DNA from 2 places in the Bradyrhizobium sp. Mp19 genome. Region 1 is predicted to be linked to the other one. Evidence: riboswitches for the same ligand, from Rfam matches in the RefSeq annotation. Region 1 holds a riboswitch; the other holds the start of a gene.
The links. Region 1 has a riboswitch for cobalamin ahead of metE (5-methyltetrahydropteroyltriglutamate--homocysteine S-methyltransferase). Riboswitches for the same ligand answer to the same signal wherever they lie in the genome.
Positions count from the first base shown of each region.

Region 2: it holds a riboswitch for cobalamin, as region 1 does, so the genes downstream of both, QJT82_RS01240 (DUF1636 domain-containing protein) here and metE (5-methyltetrahydropteroyltriglutamate--homocysteine S-methyltransferase) in region 1, are expected to answer to the same signal.

Region 1 covers NZ_JASAUT010000080.1:3,189-10,461, reverse strand. Annotated here, with positions in the region: gene QJT82_RS41185 (hemerythrin domain-containing protein) at 1-241, shown strand, start outside; gene hemN (oxygen-independent coproporphyrinogen III oxidase) at 727-2,079, shown strand; gene metE (5-methyltetrahydropteroyltriglutamate--homocysteine S-methyltransferase) at 2,792-5,137, opposite strand; cobalamin riboswitch at 5,239-5,442, opposite strand; gene QJT82_RS41170 (hypothetical protein) at 6,791-7,273, shown strand, end outside.
Region 2 covers NZ_JASAUT010000001.1:269,965-277,237, reverse strand. Annotated here, with positions in the region: gene cobN (cobaltochelatase subunit CobN) at 1-2,197, opposite strand, end outside; gene cobW (cobalamin biosynthesis protein CobW) at 2,197-3,231, opposite strand; gene QJT82_RS01240 (DUF1636 domain-containing protein) at 3,228-3,602, opposite strand; cobalamin riboswitch at 3,696-3,911, opposite strand; gene cobO (cob(I)yrinic acid a,c-diamide adenosyltransferase) at 3,948-4,601, shown strand; gene QJT82_RS01230 (cobyric acid synthase) at 4,613-6,061, shown strand; gene cobD (threonine-phosphate decarboxylase CobD) at 6,243-7,208, opposite strand; gene cbiB (adenosylcobinamide-phosphate synthase CbiB) at 7,220-7,273, opposite strand, start outside.

The DNA of each region.
Region 1 (7,273 bases):
GCGAGATTTCTTCCCCGCCGCCGTCAAGGCTCTATCGGCTGAGGATTGGACGGAAATCGCTTCCGCCCGCACTGATCATGGGGATCTGCTGTTCAGCGAGACGGCGGAAGCGACTTCCGATGCACTAAGAGCGCATATTCTACAATTAGAGCAAGAAGCTGAAGCCGAACGGAGTTCGGTGGCGTTTTCGTCCGCAATGGCCGGCAAGCCGCCAGATGGCGCCAAAGCCGATGGACCGTAATTGATCACTGACTCTGCACGCCGGGCCGTGCAGGTCATGCTCATCTCATTGAAATGAAGGTGACAGTCCTTCTGGCGCGTACGCCGCGCGCGGCCAGCGCGACATCCGCGCCCGATGATCACTTGCAGCCGGTCCCTTCGCAAACAGCACGGCCGGGGTCCGGCTGGTCCCGTGACGTGAACGTCGCGGGGCAATTGGCAATACCGCTCGACCAGCGCCCCAGTGATATTACGTAATATGAGTGCCCCTTACGTCCACCGACCGACCGCGATCGATCGTTGCGGCACTGCTGGACCTCTTCTTGCCCGGAAGAGGGCAGGACCTTCATCGCGATCCAAAGTGCGATGCGTACGTTGCCGGCATGCCCTACCAATCTTGGCTTTAGGGCCGCTATCGCCATCAACAACGCGGATATTTTGAGCCAGCGCAAAGCCTATCCGCCGCGTGTCCGGTAATCGGTTGGCCAGGGAAGAAAGGCACTCTGAATGCGACCGGACTTGGCACAAGCCTACGGGCAGCAACGGCTGCCGCGCTACACCAGCTATCCGACGGCCCCCCATTTCTCAGCTTCGATTTGCGAATCCGACTATCAAATGTGGCTCAAGTCGTTGGGCGCGCAGCAATCCGCATCGATCTACGTGCACGTGCCGTTTTGTCGACGCACGTGCTGGTATTGTGGCTGCCACACTTCTGTCACGAAGCGCCAGGAGCCGATCTCGTTCTATGCAGCGGGACTGCGGACCGAAGCTTACCTCGTTGCAGAAACCCTTGGCCGACGGCAACCGATCACTCATATCCACTTCGGGGGCGGCACCCCGACGATCATGACACCTGAAACGTTCGCTGATCTGGTCGGTTCGTTGCGCCATTCATTCGCGGTCCTGCCTGATGCCGAGATCGCCGTAGAGATCGATCCACGCATGTTGAGCGAGCCGATGGCCGAGGCTCTTGGCTATTGCGGGGTCAACCGGGCGAGCCTTGGTGTCCAGAGCTTCGATCCAGTTGTTCAGCAGGGCATCAACCGTCTGCAGAGCTTCGGACAGACCGCGACCTCGGTCGATCGGTTGCGCCGTGCCGGCGTCGAACGTATCAATTTCGACCTGCTCTATGGCCTGCCCCGGCAGACGGTCGCTTCGTGCCTGGATACCGTCGCCAGATGCCTCGAGCTTCATCCGGACCGGTTTTCGGCCTTTGGCTACGCGCATATTCCTTCCTTCAAGAAGCATCAACGTCTGATCGATGCGTCCACCCTGCCCGACAGCATTGCGCGCCACGTCCAATCCGAAACGATCACGGAAGCTTTGGTTGATGCGGGATATGTCCGCGTCGGAATCGATCACTTCGCCCTACCGGACGACAATCTCGCCCTGGCGAGCCAGGAAGGCAGGTTGAGGCGCAATTTCCAGGGCTACACTGACGATAGCGCGGACACCTTGATTGGTCTGGGCGCCAGCGCCATCGGCCGTATGCAACAGGGCTTTGTCGCGAACGCCGTCCCGACGAAGGACTACCTCGCTCGCATCAGCGAGGATCGGCTGGCCATCGCAAAGGGCTATTTACTGACTGACGACGATCGCTTCCACGCCGAGATTATCGAACGAATCATGTGCGATTTGACAGTCGATCTTTCCGAGACATCCCGTCGTTACGGCCGGGATCCAAGCTTGGCCGTCGTTGATCGTTCTCGCCTCGACGGCCTTATCGCCGATGGCGTCGTGGTGATGGATGATAGCCGGCTTTCGATAGCCGGTGGCGCAGAGTTCCTGGCCCGGAGCGTCGCATCGATCTTCGACGCTCACCTTACTCGGAGCGGGGCTACACATAGTCTGGCGGTCTAAACCAGACGAAGCCGAACCGAGCCGTTTCAGATCCGAGTTCGACATCACCAAACCGGTTTATGCTCTGGATCGCGAGCAGTCGCGGCGATCAAGAGCACGCTGATCGGCATCCCGTTCGCCGGCTCTTCGTCGAGCCGCACAAGATTTCCAACAGAGGTTGGTATAAAAACTTGACTAGACCAATGACTAGCTGAAGCGGGATCAATAGCAAGCCGCAGATTGCATTGGTCACCACGATAAGATCCTTGCTGTGCGCGTTATCGTATGGTCCCGTTGATCGAGCCCATCGTTTCCGGCAGAAAAGCGTACCAACGTGCGCTTGGTGCCCGTCCATGATCGCCCGGCACGACCGCCCCACATTTCTCGGCCCTGCAGAGCGTTGCGAAACTACTCATAAGTGACAAACCTTGGTGTAGATTTCAAATCTAGGCTATATCGGCCGCATACCAGGGCATGATTGAGCTACGCTGAGCTTGCGCCTTAACTGGGGTCAGATTTCGGCGGATGTCCCCGCCGTAATCGAACCATCGGCGCCCTCCTTCCGCCGATGGAAGTCAGCACGTTGCCTAGCAGCGTCGCTCCTCCCGGACACACTTCCGCCCGGCCGCTAAAGGCGGCCGGGCCTTTTTCTGCTCACCAATGCCTCCCACAATTATCGAGCCCGCAAATCGTTGACAGGCGACCGGCCTTCTCGACGAAAGACCAGACCAGGTCAACGGTCGGCTGGAGTGGATGCAGCGCGTAGTTCGCGGGCGGCGGAGACCATGTTCACCAGCGCCGGGCGAACCTCCTCCCATTTGCGCGTCTTCAGACCGCAATCCGGATTGATCCAAAGTTGCGAATCCTGCAGCCGCTTTCGAGCCAAAGCCACGAGCTCTTTCATCTCGCTCGACTCGGGCACGCGCGGAGAATGGATATCGTACACACCCGGCCCGATTTGATTTGGATATTTGTAGTTCCGAAACGCGTCGAGCAGCTCCATTTTCGACCGCGAAGTCTCGATCGAGATGACATCCGCGTCCATTGCAGCAATCGCATCGATGATGTCGTTGAATTCCGAGTAGCACATGTGGGTATGGATCTGGGTTTGATCGGCGACGCCCGATGAGCAGATGCGGAAGCAATCCCCGGCCCACTCGAGATAAGCCGTCCACTCCGATCGGCGCGGCGGCAATCCTTCGCGCAGCGCAGCCTCGTCGATCTGGATCATGGCTGCACCAGCATTTTCGAGATCGCCGACTTCGTCTCGGATCGCGAGCGCAATTTGACGACAGACCTCGGCTCGGGGAATATCATCGCGAACAAACGACCAGTTCAAGATCGTCACTGGTCCGGTCAACATCGCCTTCATCGGCTTCTTGGTTAGCGATTGCGCGTACCGCCACCACCCCACGGTGATCGGCTTCGGCCGTGAGACATCGCCAAACAAGATCGGCGGCCGGACACAGCGCGAGCCATAGGATTGTACCCAGCCATTTTTGGTAAATGCGAAGCCGGCGAGTTGTTCGCCGAAGTACTGCACCATGTCATTGCGCTCAAACTCGCCGTGCACAAGCACGTCGAGGCCAATGTCCTCCTGCCAACGTACGGCACGCGCAGTCTCTTCCTTGAGGAACTCGTCGTATTGTCCGTCGTTCATCGTGCCTCGCGCGTGCGCTGCGCGGGCATTACGAACCTCTGCAGTCTGCGGAAACGATCCGATCGTCGTTGTCGGAAACGCCGGTAGTTTGAAGCGCTTGCGCTGGATCTCGGCACGGCTGGCAAATGGACTGGCGCGCCGGCGCGTGGCCTGGTTGATCGCTCTCATCCGGATGGCGACATCGGCATCTCGGATCTTTGGCGAAGTCCCACGATCGGTGGTGACGCGCTCCGACTGCGCAAGAGCGCCAGCAACATCCTGATCGCCTGCAAGAGCGCGCGCCAAGGTCGCAAGCTCGCGAATCTTCTGAACGGAGAATGCTAGCCAACCCTTGATGTCTGAAGCGAGCTCCGTCTCGAGTTCAACATCGACCGGCACGTGAAGCAGCGAACAGGATGGAGCGATTTGTATGCGATCTTTGCCCAGCTTCGCGATAGCGGGATCGAGCCGTTGGCGCAGTGCCGACAAATTCGTCCGCCACACATTGCGGCCGTCTATCGCGCCGAGTGACACGACGAGATCACTTCGCTTGGCGGTAATGATCTGGTCCAATAACGCTGGCGCCCGAACCAGGTCGACGTGCAGCCCGGCGACAGGTAGGCGCAAGGCGGTGGGAAGATTGTCGCCGAGGCCACCGAAATAGCTGGCGACCATGATCTTGATGGCCGGCCCTTCCTTGGCGAGCCGGTCATAGGCATGTAGCAAGGATTGTCTTGATTCCTCATCCAGATCAAGAACCAAGCAGGGCTCGTCGAACTGAACCCAATTTGCCCCGCGTTTGGCCAATTCCTGCAGAACCTCGATATAGACCTGTATCAGGTCATCCAGGAGTGACAGTGGCTGGAACGCAGGATCAGCACTCTTGCCTAGCTTTAGGAATGTGACCGGGCCGATCAGGACAGGGCGAGTCTGAAAGCCAAGGGCCTTGGCTTCCTCATACTCGTCGATAGGCTTGCGAGAGGACAGCCTGAAAGTCTGTCCGCGATGAAATTCCGGGACCATGTAATGGTAGTTGGTGTCGAACCACTTGGTCATCTCCTGCGCGGGTGCGCCATCGCCGCGAGATCCGTGGCCGCAACTCGCACCCCGGCCGTCGTATTGTGAACCGCGTGCCATGGCGAAATACGTCTTGAGGGAAACGGGCTCGGCTTTCGAGGCGTAGACTTCCGGGACGGCGCCGACCATGACACTGGTGTCGAGCACCTGATCGTACAACGAGAAGTCGTTCGACGGAATCACGGTGACACCGAGGGACTTCTGGCGCGCCCAGTTCGCGGCACGTAGGCCGGCTGCGTCCTCAAGCAACTGCTGTTCACTAATTCTTCCGGCCCAATAGCCTTCGAGTGCGACTTTGAGCTCGCGTCTTGGACCGATGCGCGGCGTTCCGAGCGTGGCAACCGGAAGGGAGAGAAGAGACATAGCGCTAACCCCATGTTGGGGGCAAAGGCCATGGCGGACGCAGGCAGGAGAAGTCGCCCGAGCGACGGCTGCTTGGCGCACCACCGGGACACCCCGCCCGTGGATGAATATTTTGTCGGGGCAGGTCTCCTGGCTCGCGGGTCATTGCCGCCGTCCGGCCTTCCCGAAGCCGCGCGGGCTTCAGTGACTTTGTTGGACAGTGGCTCACCGCTCACAGTTGCGGGGGCAGCGCCGGCATTGGCACCGGCTTCCCTCTTAGCTCCGGATCAAACGGAAACCGGAGAACCTCGACGACTTGGATTATCGGCAAGAGAACTCGGCCGTCAACCTCTCAAATTGGTGCTGCGACCTCTCTTACGCGAATGCTCCTCCGAGGCCACGCTTGATCGCGACGTAGAAGCCATCTCCAGTCATAGGATATCGGAATGACCATCTCGGAGACGCATTGGCGTCGGGCGGCGGGTCAGATCTGTGCACGAGACGAATGCGCCCAGCACGAAGAAGCTCACGGCGCCGCGCAAGACGCTTGTCATGCGGCCCGGCTTTTGAACGATTCATCGAGCACGCTTCGATGCGCCCTCCCTTCTCCATTAATAACCATGGATCAGTGGCGAATACGCGCAAGAGGTATTCGCTTAATCCAGCAGCGTGCTCAGCGGACGTGTCGATGTGCGACCAGCCAATCCTGGTAGGCGTCACGCCGACGTTTTGGTGATACTGGCCAAAGCAAGCATATTGAATCACCACAACCAAAAGAGACCCTCGCAATGAAAATGGCTGTTTGGAGCGCCCTCGGCGTCTTTGCTGCTGCCGTCTTTACTGTCGGTCTGTTCGGCTGGATGGCAAGGCCTTTTATGAGCCGCCCCGTCAGACAGATGCTCTCGGAAGTGTTGAGTAGTTCGAGCCGAAGCTAGCAAGACCTGAGGCTTCCCTCTTGCCGGTCGACACGGCTGCGTGGAAGCGCAGCTCCTTGAATGTTGACTGCAATGACGAGCAGGTAGACGACGGCCCCTAACGTTGCGCGAGCGGAGAATGCCACGTCTCGTCCCCTGCTTGATCCGTGAAGTTCCTTAACATCGATTCCAAATCGCCCGCCGCTGAAGGGCGGCTCCGCGTTGGTGTAGGCCGCAAAGTGCCAAGCACAACAGGCTGGGGCGCCCTCGACATTCGTAGTAGCGGCAACGCCCCCGGATCACACGGATCGATGGCGGCATACCTGCTCCCAATTGTCGTCAAGACTCTGGCAGCGAGGCATTCGCCCGCTGTCGAAGATTCAGTGCGTGACAAGAATCATTCACGGAAGTCGTGGCGAATAGGCTGAATGGTAACATTAGAACGTGCGTAGGTCGGTAAGTCGACAAAGACAGCACAAATCTGCCGCGAACTGCCGGTTATTGCCTGGCACGAACAATGCAAGTCCTCATCATGTCCAGGCTTCTCCTCCTGGGCAGGTCCAGCATTGCAAATTGAGGCTTTGGCTGACCACTGAAGTTAGCGGCGCGTGACATCGAGGGACGGCGCCTGCTCGCGCGGGACATCGGCAGGCGCCTGCGTCACGTTGCCGCTAACTTCTTGCGATCTGCGCAAAGCACGCTGAGGAAGACGTGCCGCTTTGGATTGACGTGTGGATGATAACCAGATGAGCCGGAAGCAATGAAGAAAAAGTCTGGAAAGCGCGTGCTTTGGTTCTGTATCGCTCGGTCGCTGATCTGCCTGGCCGGGCTGGCGGCGACGAGCAACAATGTTCGCGCCAACGACCACACGCTTGTCGAAAGGGTCAAGTCAACGTGGCGAGCGCAAGATGGTGAGACTATAGAACAAATCATTTCCAAGGTCTCGAAGGTGGCTCACTTTGTGCCTCGATCGTGGGGAGTCGCTGAAGGAATTGACCGAACAGAGTACGTTTATTTTTCATGGACCAGGCACCCGGACAACAGATCAGACGAACAGTACGCTATCACTTGGAAGATCGCGACTGACGGGACGATTAAACTTGCATCGACATATGCAAAGCCGATTGAATTGGGCTGGCGCGCCTTGGCGCTCTCGTTGATCGCCAGTGAGGTTACAGATGGCGAAAGGGACGCGAATCTTCACTTTCTGCATGATCCGGCCAACTTCAACTTCGTGACGACT
Region 2 (7,273 bases), on a different contig from region 1:
GCGCATGCGCCGACGGCGTTGGCACCGCGCGTGGATCGACCGCAAACAGATTGCGTCCGGTCGGCAGCACGTCGCGGCGTCCGCGATAGGGCGAGCCCGACGGCCCCGGCGCCACCCGCCGGCCTGCGAGCGCGGCGCGCAGCGACGCCCTCTCCGCCTCGCCGCAAGCGCCCTGCCCGAACACATGCAGGCCGTCGCCGAACTGGCTTTCCTTGAGGTCGCAGACGAAACGATCGATCTGCGGAATGGCCTCGGCCGCGGAGACCGATGCTGCGAGACCGAGATCGTCCTCCAGCCCGGCGATGCGGGCTTCGTCGCGGATCGCGGCGATCAGGCGCTGCCGCCGCGCCGGATCGAGACCATCGGCGGTCGAATACTCATCGAGCAAGCGCTCGAGACTGCGCAGGCCGTCCGGCAGCGCGGCCTGTGCCAGTGGCGGCGGCAGATGACCGATCGTCACGGCACCGATCCGGCGCTTGGCCTGCGCGGCCTCGCCGGGATCGTTGACAATGAAGGGATAGACAACAGGCAGATCGCCGATCAGCGCCTCCGGCCAGCATGCGGACGACAGCGCAACCGACTTCCCCGGTAGCCATTCCAGCGTTCCATGCGCGCCCATGTGGACGACGGCATCGATGGCCTGCTGCCTGAGCCACAGATAGAACGCGACATAGGCATGGCGCGGCGTGCGCGCCAGATCGTGATAATCGGCGTCGCGCTGTCCCACCTCACCGCGCTCCGGCTGAACGGCAATGACCGATTTGCCGCAGCAGATCGCCGCGAAATGAAATGCGCCGTCACGGCAATCGGGATCATCCTCCGGCGCGCCCCATGCGCGGCTCAGATCGTCCTGCAATTGTTGCGGAAGGCCGGAAAGCGCCGCGCGATAGTCGGCGACGTCCCACGTCAAATTCCCGCGCAAGAGAATGTCGCCCAGCGACGCCACCGGCTCAAGGTCAAATCCGGCGGCCGCGAGATCAGCCAGCAACGCCTCGACCGAGGCCAGCGCATCGAGGCCGACGGCATGCGCGATCTGATGCGGACGGCCCGGATAGTTCGAGAGCACCAGCGCAAGCCGCTTCTCTTGTGCCGGCTTGCCGGCAAGCCGATGCCAGGCGGCCACGCGTGCGGCAATTGCAGCGACGCGCTCGGCGTCCGGTCGATGTGCAAGATGCGCGAACTGCAGCTCGGGATCGCGCTCACCAGGCGATTTGAAGCTCACGACGCCTGTGAACAGGCGGCCGTCGACCTCCGGCAGCACCACATGCATCGCAAGATCGCCAGGCGACAGACCGCGCAGCGATCCGGCCCAATCCTCGCGCCGCGCGGTCGACAAAGCGACCTGGAACACCGGGCACGATGCAGCGTCGAACGGCGTCGTGCCGTCGTCGCCGGCCGCGGAGAACGCGGTCGCATTGACGATGGCGGCCGGCGGGCATTGCGCGAATTGAGCGCGCATCCAATCGGTCACGCCCGCCGCCTTCAACGAGGCGACGAACACGCCGTGAGCATCAAAGCCCCTCTCGCGCAATGCATCGATCAATGCATCGACCGGCGCCGTGTCGCCGGCCGCAAGATAAGAACGATAAAACGTCACCAGCACCCGCGGCCGGCCGTTCGGTGCGGGCAACGCCGCGATGGCACCGCGCCGGGAATCGTAGACGCCGATCTCGGGAAGATCGATCTCGCCGACCACAGGCCCGGCATAGAGTCCGGACGCCAGCGCCAATTGCGCGATCACGGCCTGCGCGGCAACCGGGCCGCCTTTGTCGCACAGCACCTTGAGACGGCGCAGCGTCGAGACCGGCAAGGTCGAGAATTCATCCAGCCGCAGATCGTCGCGGCCATCGGCCGGCAGCACCACCAGGGCGATGCCGCGCTCCTTCGCCAGCCGATGCACCGCGGCCAGCCCGTACGACCAATAGGGCTCGCCGCCGATCAGCCGCACCAGAATGCCGCGGGCGTGCGAGAGCGTCCGCTCGATATAGGTATCCACCGACAGCGGATGGCGCAGCTCCGCGAGATTGCCGAGCCGCAGCGACGGCAACGCAGCGCGGCCGCGCCGCCAGCCGGCCGCGAAGGCAGCAAGATCGCTGTCGGAAAACGACAACACCACGAGATCGGCCGGATCCTGGCCGAGGTCCCTTGGCGTCGCGGTCTCCTCAAGGCCGCGGCTCTCGCGGAAGACGACGTGCATCAGACACCAAGCCGTGCCCTGATCGCGGCTTCGTCGATGTCGGCATGTTCGCCGATCACGACGAGCTTCGACTGCCGCACCCGTGCGCCCCAGGGCATGTCGAACTGATGCCGCACCCGCTCGCCGACCGATTGCACCAGCAGCCGCATCGGCTTGCCCTCGACCGCGATGTAGCCCTTGGCGCGCAGCACGTTCTGCTCGCGCGCCAGTCCCTTGATCGAGGCGATCAGCGCGTCGACATCCGAAACCTCCGGAAGATCGATCACGACGGAATTGAAATCGTCGTGCTCGTGTTCCTCCTCGCCATCGTGATGCGACGGCCGCGACGCGAGATCGTTTTCCGCCGCCGCCTCGAGCCCGAGGATCACGCGCGCGTCGATCGTGCCGTCGACGACGGGCAGCATCGGCACCTCGCGCGGCATCTCGGCCGCAATCACCTCTTTCGCTGCCTTGATCCCCTCCGCCCCGGCAAGGTCGGCCTTGGTCAGCAGCACGAGATCGGCACAGGCGATCTGGTCCTCGAACACTTCCGACAGCGGCGTCTCGTGGTCGAGATTCTCATCGGCCGCGCGCTGCGCATCCACCGCCGCCGGATCAGGCGCAAAACGGCCGGCGGCGACAGCCTCGGCGTCGGCCAGTGCGATCACGCCGTCGACCGTGATCCGCGAGCGGATCTCCGGCCAGTCGAACGCTTTCAGCAGCGGCTTCGGCAGCGCGAGCCCTGAGGTCTCGATCACGATGTGATCGGGCTTCACGTTCCGCGCCAGCAACTGCTCCATCGCCGGGATGAAATCATCGGCGACGGTGCAGCAGATGCAGCCATTGGCGAGCTCGACGATGTTCTCGGCCGGGCAATTGGCGTCGGCGCACGACTTCAGGATGTCGCCGTCGACGCCTTCACTGCCGAATTCGTTGACCAGCACCGCGAGCTTCTTGCCATTGGCATTGCGGATCAGATGCTGGATCAGCGTCGTCTTGCCGGAGCCGAGAAAGCCGGTCACGACGGTGACCGGAATTTTGGCGAGCGTGGTCATTCTGCGGCCTCCGGCACGACGGGAAGAGGTGGAATGCGGGCGAGCGATTGCTTGCGGAAGATTTCCGGACGGCTGCGCCACGGCACGATGCCGTCAGGCGCCGCCGCATAGGCGGAGGCACCGGCGATCACATCCGCGGCATTGTCAGCGGACAAGCGGCCGTAGACATAGGACCACCGCCCCGGCGCGCTAAGCGCGACCGAGCAACCCTGGCTGCAGGCCGACAGGCACGCGACGGGAACCAGATTGACGTCATCGGGCACGCCGGCCTCAACGAGCGCGGCATGCAGGCGCGCACCGGGCGCGAGCTCACCTTCCGCCGGCGTCTGGCCGGCGCGGCAAGTGATGCAGACATGAAGTGTAACGCTCATCGCCCTTCCTGGATTGACAGCGGGAAGCGATGAGGCACACGAACCGATTTTGGACAGGTTCGTTCCCCGTCGCGGAACACCCCGTCCGCCGGTCTCACAACATGCTGCGTTGGCAGGTCTCCCGGCTTGCGGAGCAGGTTTTACCCTTCGATGCCCACCTTCCCGACTCCGTATGGAATCAGTGGCTTGGGCATCTCTCCGGTCACGGTCGCGGGGGCGGCTGCGCTTCGGGCGAACCTTGCGGTCTTCGCCCTATCGCATTCCCTCTTCGCCTGTCGTAGGACAGGAACCAACGCGGGCCCACCATTCGTCCAAGCCTCGCACTTGTCAAGCCGAAGGAACGTGATGATTTCAGATGGAAACGACGCTGAAGACGCCGCCGTCGGCACCGATTCTTCGCTGGATGCACGCCATGCGGACAAGATGGCGAAAAAGAAGGCCGCCCGCGACCGCATCATGGCGACCAAGAGCGGCGAAAAGGGCCTGATCATCGTTCATACCGGCGCCGGCAAAGGAAAATCGTCCTCAGCGTTCGGCATGATCGTGCGCTGTGTGGCGCACGGCTTTCCCTGCGCCGTGGTACAGTTCATCAAGGGCGCCTGGGATACCGGCGAGCGCCGCCTGCTCACCGGGCATTTCGGCGATCTCTGTCAATTCCACGCCATGGGCGAAGGCTTTACCTGGGAGACCCAGGATCGCGCCCGCGACATCGCGGCAGCGCAAGCCGGCTGGGAGAAGGCCAAGCAGCTGATCGCAGACCCGAGCCTGCGCATGGTCGTGCTCGACGAGATCAACATCGCGCTGCGCTACGATTACCTTGCGATCGCCGACGTCGTCGACTTCCTGACCACGTCGAAGCCGCCGATGACCCATGTCGTGCTCACCGGGCGCAACGCCAAGGAGGAGCTGATCGAGATTGCCGACCTCGTCACCGAGATGACGCTGGTGAAGCATCCGTTCCGCTCCGGCATCAAGGCCCAGCCGGGCGTCGAATTCTGACAGACATCACCATGGCGCGCGCATTGATGATCCAGGGAGCCGGCTCGGACGTGGGCAAGTCGCTCATCGTCGCCGGCCTTGCGCGCGCCGCCCGACGACGCGGCCTGCGCGTGCTGCCGTTCAAACCGCAGAACATGTCGAACAACGCCGCCGTGACCGTCGACGGCGGCGAGATCGGACGTGCGCAGGCGTTGCAGGCGCTGGCCGCCGGCGTCGAGCCGCACACCGACATGAACCCGGTGCTGCTCAAGCCCGAGACCGATGTCGGCGCCCAGATCATCGTGCACGGCAAACGGATCGCGACCGCACGCGCGCGCGAATATGCCGGCATGAAACCATCATTGATGGGCGCGGTGCTGGAGAGTTTTGCACGCCTGAAGGCGCGCGCCGATCTGGTGCTGGTCGAGGGCGCCGGCAGCCCCGCCGAGGTCAACTTACGCAAAGCCGACATCGCCAATATGGGCTTTGCACGCCGGGCTGACGTGCCCGTAGTGCTGGTCGGCGACATCGACCGTGGCGGCGTGATCGCTCAGCTCGTCGGCATCAAGACGGTGATCGCCCCTGACGATGCCGCGATGATCCGGGGCTTTGTCATCAACAAATTCCGCGGCGATCCGACATTGTTCGATGACGGCTACCGGCTGATCGAAGAGCGCACGGCGTGGCGCGGCTTTGGCGTGCTGCCCTGGTTCGTCCGCGCCGGCGAGCTTCCGGCGGAAGATGCGCTCGGGCTCGGCGAGGCGCGCAAGCCCGGTCAGTGCAAGATCGCGTTCCTTGCGTTGTCGCGGATCGCCAATTTCGACGACCTCGATCCCCTGAAGCTCGAGCCCGGCGTCGATCTCGTGATGGTACGTCCGGGCGAAGCCATCCCGGGTGATGCAAAGCTCGTCATCCTGCCCGGCTCGAAATCGACCCGCGGCGACCTCGCCTTCCTGCGCGCGCAGGGCTGGGACATCGATCTCCTCGCGCATCATCGCCGCGGCGGCCATGTCCTCGGCCTGTGCGGCGGCTACCAGATGCTCGGGCACACCGTCGCCGATCCCGATGGGATCGAGGGGCCCGCCGGCGAAACGCGCGGCCTCGGGCTGCTCGATGTCACGACCACGATGACCGAACAGAAGACGCTGACGCGCGTCAGTGCGGTGCATGAAGCGACCCATCAACCGATCACCGCCTACGAAATCCACATCGGACGCACCGACGGCCCGGATCGCGCGCGGCCTTTTGCGTTGCTTGATGGTGCAGCTGAAGGGGCGGTTTCGGCCAGCGGGCGCGTTCACGGCAGCTATCTGCACGGCCTGTTCGCCTCAGACGGATTTCGCAAGGCTTACCTTGCGCAACTCGACATCGCGGCGGCGGATCAGCCTTATGGCGCCAGGGTCGAGAGCGCACTCGATGCGCTTGCCGAGCACATCGAGACCCATCTCGATGTCGAAGGTTTGCTTGCGCTGGCGCGTTAAAGCGAGATGATTCCTTTTCACCTCGCCCCGCGTGCGGGGAGAGGTCGGAACGCATCGCTAGATGCGTTCCGGGTGAGGGGGAGCCTCCGTAACCGCAGCTGTCGCCGAATATGCGGATGCGGCCCCTCACCCCAGCCCTCTCCCCGTAAGAACGGGGAGAGGGAGCGCAGCGCCGTCGCAATCAGCGCGACAACACGGAGGAAAGGCGCGACCATTCCGCCTCGCCGCCCGGCAAGCCGAGCCGCAACCATCCCGGCTTTTGCCGGAAGACACGCGACCAGATCTGGCCGCGGGCAAGCTTCTCCTGCGCGGCCAGCGCATCGCCGACCTCATAAAGCCGGAACAGCGGCGTGCCGCCGCGCAGCGTCCAGCTCTGCGATCGCGCTGCCGCGTCGAGCCTGACGCAGTCGTCCGCGAGCCGCGCGGCTGTCGCCTCTGCCCAGTCGCGATCGAGCAACGCGCGCCGTCCGATCGCAATCGCGGCACCCGAAACCGGCCATGGGCCCGCCATCGCGGCAAGCGCGGCGATATCAGCCTCGCTGCCGACCGCGAAGCCGAGGCGCAAGCCGGCAAGTCCGTAAAACTTGCCGAATGAGCGCAGGATCAGGAGCCCCGCGCGTCCTGCTTCCGGTGCAAGGGACAGCTCAGGAACGGCGTCCGCAAAACTCTCGTCGATGACGAGCCGGCCAACGCGCGGCAGTAGTGCCAGCAACTCCTGCCGATCATGGCGTCGTCCATCGGGATTGTTCGGATTGACGACGATCGCAATGTCCGCTCCCGCGAGCGCGGTGAGATCGGACACCTCGGCGACGTCCCAGCCGGCGGCCGACAACACCGCGGCATACTCATTGTAGGTCGGCGCCAGGATCCGCGCCCGCCCCTTGAGCGCCAGATGCGGCAGCAACTGAATGGCGGCCTGCGCACCACCCATCGCCACCATCGGCGCGTCGGTGGCATAGGCTTGCCGCGCGGCGTCGTGGAGCGATTCAAGATCGGATCGCGACGGCAACGCGCTCCAGTGCCGCGGCTCGACATCGACCAGGGGATACGGCGCCCGATTGATCCCGGTCGACAGGTCGATCCAGTCGTCCGCGGCGCCGCCGAAGCGCTGCTGGGCGACATCAAGATTCCCGCCGTGCTCACGCATGCGCCGCTCCTTCACGCCAGCGCCAGGGCGACGAACGCCGCAGCCAACAGCACCATGGCGTAGCG